2 regions of the Bradyrhizobium sp. USDA 4504 genome follow, and region 2 is predicted to be linked to the other one. Evidence: predicted binding sites of a transcription regulator. Region 2 holds the regulator's gene; the other holds the start of a gene.

Region 1 (3,929 bases), 3.5 Mb from region 2:
CTGGCCGACGATGGTCACGACCGAGCCGTCGACCTTGTCGACGCCCCACAATTCGAGGTCGCCTCGGATGAATGCGCGATACGCTGTCTCCTGGCGCATTTGGGCGACGATGTCCTTCAGCACCTCGCCGGCGCGGTCGGTGTCCTCCTTGTAGGACACGTTGACGCTGACCGCGGCATTGCCGGCGCCGCGGCTGGAATTGGTGATCGTCGTCACCGCGCTGAACGGCACGACGTGCACCGAACCGTCGCCGGCGCGCAGCCGCATGGTGCGGATCGAGACGTTCTCGACCACGCCCGAGAGGCCCGACACCGTGACGTTGTCACCGACCTGCACGGTGTTCTCGATCAAGAGGAACAGCCCGGTGATGAGGTCCTGCACCAGCTTCTGCGAGCCGAAGCCGATCGCGATGCCGACGATGCCGGCGCCGGCGAGCAGCGGCGCGACATTGACGCCGATCTCGCTGAGCGCCGTGAGGCCGACCACCGCGACGATCATGCAGAACAGCGCGGTGCGCAGCATCGGCTGGAAGGTGCGCAGGCGCGCGGCGCGGGCGTAATGCCCGTCGCGCGACAGGGTGTCGATCTGCCGGTCCATCAGCGCATTGGCGACTTCCCAGATCACGGCCGCGGCCAGCGCGGCAATGCCGATCGTCACCAGCGCCGAGATCAGGCGGCTTCCGATCTGGCCGCCATAGAACCAGACGATGGCATCGACGCCCCAGACCTCGAGCAGCGCGACGAAGCCAATGAAGGCGATCACCGCCGTGACCACCTTGCGCAGCAGCGGCAGATAGCGGTTGGCGCGGGTCTCGAGCCCCGGGAAGCGCTGGATCAACTCCGGGCTGATGCGGAAGCCGCGATCGATCAGGCTCAGCACCACCATGGTGACGAGGCGGGTAACCAGCAGCACCGCGACAGTGCCGACGAAATACTGCAGGAGCAGCGAATAGCCGTTGCGGATGTTGAGCGCCCACACTGCCCACAGCGCGAGGTCGAGCGCGATCGCCAGCACATGCCAGAGCGCCGCGAGACGGTTGCGCGTTCGCGCCGCAAGCCCGGTGCGATCGGCCGGCGCGCGGATGGCGTCGGCGACCTGGCGGCGGCACTGCAGGATGATGACGACGACGAACAGATGCACGACCAACATCACGAGCCGGATCAGCGCGGCATAGCCGGCGCGATGCAGCCCGAGCAGCAGCGCGACATTGGCAAAGGCGATGCCGGAGACGCCGACGGCGACGATGCGCCGGGCCCAGATCTCGATATAGGCCGCGGTCTCGGCACGGACGCGGAACAGGCCGAACGGCCCCGCCAGCGCGCGCACCGCGCAAATCAAGACGCGCGAGAACACATAGGCGTTGACGACGGCCAGGATCACGAGCCGCGTGGTCGATTGATCGCCGATCTCGGTGCCGAGCAGCGCGGTGGCGATGCCGCCGAACACGACGACCGGCAGCAATTCGAGCAAAAGGCGCCCAAGCACGAAGGGCAGCCGGACCAGCGACTGCCAGGCCCGCGCCAGGCTGAGCCGGCGCCGCTGCAACTCGGGCGCCGGCGTGACGTCGGCAACCGACGACGGCGGATCGACGATGGCGAGCGTCTGCACCGGCATGCGCGCGGTCTGCGGCAGCCGCGCTTCCAGGAACGCGACCGGCCGCTTGATCAGGCGGAACACCACCCATTCGGCGGCCAGCGCGCAGCCGAACACCAGCGCCAGCTTCCAGGCGATATCGATCAAGAGGCCATAGGCGACCGGATCGTTGGCGGTACGCACGAACCAGTAGTAGAACGCCGGGAAATGCGTCAGCGTGCGCGCGACGTCGGCGACCTCGCGCGACATCTCGCCGACCTGCTCGGACACCATCAGCAACAGCTGTGCGCCGAGGCTGTCGGCGGTGAGCGGGATCGGCGAATGCTGCTCCGGCGCAGGCGCCGGCTGGGCCGCCGCCTGCGGCGAGGCATTGGCGATGGCGCGCAGCGTGTTGATGATCTCGCCGCGCTTCTTGTCGTCCTGCAGCGTGTCGAGCGCACGTTTCGCCTGCTCGGGCGTCAGCGCGTCGCCGGTAGCGGGTTGCGGCGGCGCCGGCTTGGCGGCCGGCTGCGCCAGCGCGGGAGAGACGAACAAAGTGAAGACGAGAAGCAGCGCAAGGCGAAGTTTGTGCGACACGAGGGCCTCATAAAATAACTGCGCGACCGCAAACCCTTGGGAGGAATCTGCTCTCGCGCTCGCGCCATGTCGGATACTCCTTTTCGCCCCGATGGTGTGTCGGAAGTTTGCCGCTGTGACGGCCATCTCTTGGCATTTGCCGCAACACAATCGTCACAGGCGTTGAGCCGCGTTTACACTTCCAGTGCGCGTTCCCGGCCGGCTCACTACACGTCAGGGGTGAGACCGCAGAATCTTTCGCTTGACGCGCAGGAGCCGCCGTGATGTTCTTACTTTGTTCTTTTGTTCCCAATTGCGTTTCGGGGGTTTCATGCACGACGTTTTTGCCGAGAACGGTCCGGTCAGGCTCTTCATCCATGATGACGACGAGACACCGATAGAATTCATGCGCAACCTGCTGCGCACGGTATTCGGCAAGTCCCGGAAAGAGGCTGTTGCCGTCACCGCGCGAATCGAGGCCCAGAACGGATTCGCATGCGGCCCCTATCCCGCGACGGTGGCCAAGGCACTGCTGGAGTCCGCCCAACAGCTGATCCGCAACAACGGGCATCCATTGCTGATCACCGCATCGGCCGCCGACGCGGACCGGCCGTGCGATCTCTGTGGCGCGCTGGAGCCCGTCACCGACGTGTTTCTCATCCGCCGGACAGTCTGCCTGTGCGGCAACTGCCTGATCGCCGCGCGGGCAAGCTCGGAAAATCTACCGAGCGAGGAGTTCAGATATGCCTTCATGGCGCTCGATTGGCATTTTGCCGGGACGCCGCGCAATCAGATCATGACCCGGTCGCGACAATTTCCCGGTCACATGCGAGCGGACGTTCAGATCGCGATCGACAGGTTGTTCGATGTGCCGATCCATTTCTTCGGCATTCATGAGCAGCACCGCTATGAGACCCTCGCGATTGCCTCGCTGATGGAGACAGCCGCAACGCGCCGCCGATCGCGCCGCCGCAGTATCACGACGTCGACGTTGGCGAGCCTGAGTCGGTGAAATGCCTGACCAATGGCTTGTGGCTATGCCAAACCGGAGAGCTGCGCTACGCGGTGCTGCTCAGCTACCATCGTGATTATCAGACCGAGCCGGGCTTGCGGATCGAGCTCGCGGTGCCCGCAGGCGTCGCCGGAAACGCCTTGGTGCAGCGGACCTTTGCCGAGCTGGAAGCGGCCGTGCACGCGGCACGATCCTATCGCGGCAAGATCCTGTCGCTCGAGGATGCCGCCGACTATCGCGGCCGCGCCCGCGGCGTGACCGTGCATCGCCTGCCGACGGTCGCGCGCGATGACGTGATCCTGCCGGACCGGACGCTGCGGCTGCTCGACCGCAACGTGCTCGACTTCGTCGAAAGCCGCGATCTGTTGCGCAAGCTCGGGCAGTCGACCCGCAAGGGCATCCTGCTCTACGGCCCGCCCGGCACCGGCAAGACCCACACCATTCGCTATCTCGCCACCAACCTGCCGGATCACACCACGCTGATCATCACCGCCGAGCAGGTCGGCCTGCTCGGCGCCTATATGAGCCTCGCGCGGCTGCTGCAGCCGACCATGGTCGTGATCGAGGATGTCGACCTGATCGCGCGCGACCGCGAGGACATGGGCGGACCGTGCGAGGAATCGCTGCTCAACAAGCTGCTCAACGAGATGGACGGCCTGAAGGAGGACTGCGACATCCTGTTCGTGCTGACCACCAACCGGCCCGAGGAGCTGGAAGGCGCGCTGGCCGGCCGGCCCGGCCGCATCGACCACCGCCCGTGGTTGACGCA
Region 2 (3,929 bases):
ACTGGGCGCAGCATGCCGGGTGTGCGCCCGCCGAGCTCGCCACGCGCTTTGTCGTCGACGACAGTTTCAAGCATCATGAGATCGGCCGGATCGACGACGCGGCTTTCTTCGAGAATCTGCGCCGGACGCTCGGCATCAACATCACGGACGCCCAGTTCCTCGAAGGCTGGAACGCGATCTTCACCGGCGAGATGCCGGGCATCGCCCCGCTGCTCGCGGCGGCCGCCAAGCGGATGCCGCTCTACGCCTTCTCCAACACCAATCCGGCCCATGTCGCGCATTTCTCGGTCACCCACGCCGACCTGCTCAGCCATTTCCGCAACGTCTTCCTGTCCTCGAGCATCGGCTTCCGCAAACCCGACGCCGAGGCCTATGATCATGTGGTAAAAGCCATCGGCGTGCCGGCGTCGCGGATCCTGTTTTTCGACGACCTGGCCGCCAATATCGAAGGTGCGCGGGCCCGCGGCCTTTATGCTATCCACGTGACATCGACGGATGACGTGGCAAGGGCTTTGACCGCACTTGGAATTTGAAGATTAGGAATTGAGGAACTCTGAGCGTGGCCCTGATGCCGGTTGCCGATGCCCTGTCCGCCGTCCTCGCCGGCGCCGAACCGCTGCCGGAGGAGATGGTCGCGCTCGATGCCGCCTACCACCGCACGCTTGCGCACGATCTCGCGGCGCTCCGCACCCAGCCGCCGCAGCCGATGTCGGCGATGGACGGCTATGCGGTGCGCGCCGCCGATGCGGCTGATCTAAAGGCCCGGCTCAAGGTGATCGGCGAAGTCGCCGCCGGCCGGCCGTTCGAGCGGACGGTCGGCGCCGGCGAGGCGGTGCGGATCTTCACCGGCGGCGTGATCCCCAATGGCGCCGACGCGGTGATCATCCAGGAGGACACCGCCGTCGACGGCGACCACATCACGATCACGGAGGCCGCCAGCGTCGGGCGGCACATCCGCCCGGCTGGGGTCGACTTCCGTGAGGGCGAGGTGCTGCTCGCCGGCGGCAGCCGCCTGTCCGACCGCGCGCTGTCGCTGGCGGCCGCCATGAACTATCCGGAACTTGCGGTGCGCCGCCGCCCGAAGGTCGCGGTGCTGGCGACCGGCGACGAGCTGGTGATGCCGGGCTCGCAGCCCGGTCCCGGCCAGATCGTCTATTCCAACGGCTACGCGCTGCGGGCGCTGGCGCGCGCCGAAGGCGCCGAGACCGTCGACCTCGGCGTTGCCGCCGACACGGTGGAGGCGACCACGGCGGGCATCCGCCGGGCGCGCGAGGCCGGTGCCGATGTCCTGATCACGACAGGCGGCGCCTCGGTCGGCGACCACGATCTCGTCAAGCGGTCGCTGGAAGCCGAGGGGGTCGAGATGGCGTTCTGGCGGATTGCGATGCGGCCCGGCAAGCCGATGATGCATGGCCGGCTCGGCGCGATGCGGGTGATCGGCCTGCCGGGCAATCCGGTGTCGTCCTATGTCTGCGCCTTCCTGTTCCTGGTGCCGTTGATTCGGGCGCTGAGCGGCCGGAAAGTGATTCGTCATCGCCGCGCGAGCGCCCTGCTCGGCCGCGACCTCGCTGCCAACGACCAGCGCGAGGACTATCTGCGTGCGCGGCTCGAAGCGCGCGAGGACGGCAGGCTGATCGCAACGCCGGTGACGCAGCAGGACTCGTCGCTGCTCGGGAATCTCGCTGCGGCACGGGCACTTCTCGTGCGTCCGCCGTTTGCGGCAGCTGCCGTCAAGGGCAGCGAATGCGAGATTCTGACACTGCCCGAATAGGGTTTTCGCGCCCCGCCGATTGTGCGTTGCCCGACACGTTCACCGGAAATTAAGTGGTTGCGGAACACATATCGAACATATAGTGTCCGTTCATGATTTGTTTCGAGTACTGGTGTCTACATTCGGGAAGCTGCATGGAAGCAGGTGCATTGAGCACATGCTCCTGAGGTCAGGCCCGGCCTGCAGGCCCCACCAGAAGAGTCTCGGAATCGAACGACGCTATCAACCGGGGGAATACTCGAGATGCTCACGCGCAAACAGTACGAACTACTGCGTTTCATCAATGAACGTCTGAAAGAGGCGGGCGTACCGCCCTCCTTCGACGAGATGAAGGATGCGCTCGACCTGCGCTCGAAGTCCGGTATCCACCGCCTGATCACTGCGCTGGAGGAGCGCGGCTTCATCCGCCGCCTGCCGAACCGCGCCCGCGCCATCGAGGTCATCAAGCTGCCCGAACTCTCGGCCGGCGGCGGCAACGGCCGCCGCGGCTTCACGCCCAGCGTCATCGAAGGCACCCTCGGCCGGCGCGCCAGCACGCCGCCGATTGCCGAGGACGACGGCAACCGTCCGGTCGCGGTCCCCGTGATGGGCCGGATCGCCGCCGGTACGCCGATCGAGGCGCTGCAGACCCGCAGCCACACCATCAGCGTGCCGCCCGACATGCTCGGTGCCGGCGAGCACTATGCGCTCGAGGTGCGCGGCGACTCGATGGTCGATGCCGGCATCCTCGACGGCGACATGGCGCTGATCCAGCGCAACGACGTCGCCAATACCGGCGACATCGTGGTGGCGCTGATCGACGAGGAGGAAGCCACCCTGAAGCGCTTCCGCCGCCGCGGCGCATCGATCGCGCTCGAGCCGGCCAACACCGCCTATGAAGTGCGCATCCTGCCGCCGAACCGGGTCCGCATCCAGGGCAAGCTGATCGGCCTTTATCGCAAATACTGAATTGCAAATACTTGCGGCGGCCGGGAACGAGCAACACGTCGGATCGTTCCTTGCATGATAGTGTAGCGTACGGCCTGCCCGATGCGCTCCGATACCTCTCGCGCAGCGTCGCGTGTTTGTGATCGGAGCGATCTCGGACCAGTCGTACAATCGCCCAGAAACGAGCAGACGCTCGTTCGCTATCGTCCACTCTGGTAGAGGCCCTAATGCCTCAAGGAGAGGCACGGGTCGCTACCTCGAAATGAGGAGCCATCCGATGTGTGACTATAGTCTGCACGCCGTGGCATCGCGCCCCGCCATTGTCGGAGAGACGCTGATCACGACGACGTTCCGCGGCACGTCAACCCGCGGCTTTGCTTCGGAGAATGACCCCACTGTCGCGGTCTGCATGCTGCCGGGCACCGAGCTCGCTTTCGCCGAGAACGTTCGCTACGACAGCCGCTGGATCTGGACCAAGACGCTGAACTATCGCGTCGGCGTGTTCAACGAAGTCGAGCCCGACGTGCCCGATCGGCATCATGACGCGGTCGAATTCCCCGACGGCAGCCATGTGCTGGTGACCCAGCTGGTCGAGGGACAGCGCGTCAGCGTGCTGCAATTGCCGGCGCTGCATCCGCCGGTCGAGCAGAAGCCGAAGGTTGCGGAGCGGCGGCCCTCCGCATTCGCAACGCTGTTTTTGGGTTGAGCGCATCGTCGCCGCGGAATGAGCTGTTCGGCGGCGGATGACCTAAGCAATTTCGGGCGACCCCGGACTCCCGCTTCCGGGGCGCAGAAGGAGATTTGCGTCGGCTGGCACCTTGGCGCATCATCGGGTACGGAGGACGTGCGCGGTGGTCGATAAGGTCACATGGCAAAAGGCTGGACGCGTCACGGAACCGGGCCGCTACATGTTCCGGTTCGGTTGGCTGACGGTAACGGCCGACGACCTGAAAGTCTGGGAGCAATTTCCCGAGGCTTCCTTCACTCTCGTCAAGAAGCCCGACGCCGGCCCCGACTCCGACGAATACCATCTCGGCCTGTTCGAGCTGCCAAGCGCGCCCTTGCCGGACCACGGCTAATCATCGCCCTGCAGATCGGTCTCGGCCGGCGTCGCATCCACCGCAGGCCGCGGCGCGGGGGCGCGTAGCGTCGTCTCGCTCTCGCCGTCGCCGGGAACCGCCGGCGACCACGGCCGGTCGATCCCGCCGGGCTTGACCGCATCGACGACGTA

The links. Region 2 encodes LexA, which represses DNA repair genes until DNA is damaged. Its sites were predicted from a motif close to TGTTCNNNNTGTGTTCNG; they were not measured.
Region 1: ACVMB1_RS31000 (ATP-dependent Clp protease adaptor ClpS) is a predicted target of LexA. The motif match lies at 2,434-2,451, and genes of this name have one in related genera.

What each region holds. Positions count from the first base shown of each region.
Region 1 is NZ_JBSSGV010000001.1:6,598,059-6,601,987, forward strand. It holds gene ACVMB1_RS30995 (mechanosensitive ion channel family protein) at 1-2,169, opposite strand, end outside; gene ACVMB1_RS31000 (ATP-dependent Clp protease adaptor ClpS) at 2,480-3,160, shown strand; gene ACVMB1_RS31005 (AAA family ATPase) at 3,157-3,929, shown strand, end outside.
Region 2 is NZ_JBSSGV010000001.1:3,061,127-3,065,055, forward strand. It holds gene ACVMB1_RS14025 (HAD family hydrolase) at 1-533, shown strand, start outside; gene ACVMB1_RS14030 (molybdopterin molybdotransferase MoeA) at 560-1,771, shown strand; gene lexA (transcriptional repressor LexA) at 2,015-2,719, shown strand; gene ACVMB1_RS14040 (hypothetical protein) at 2,976-3,404, shown strand; gene ACVMB1_RS14045 (hypothetical protein) at 3,550-3,777, shown strand; partial or broken gene ACVMB1_RS14050 (ComEC/Rec2 family competence protein) at 3,774-3,929, opposite strand, start outside.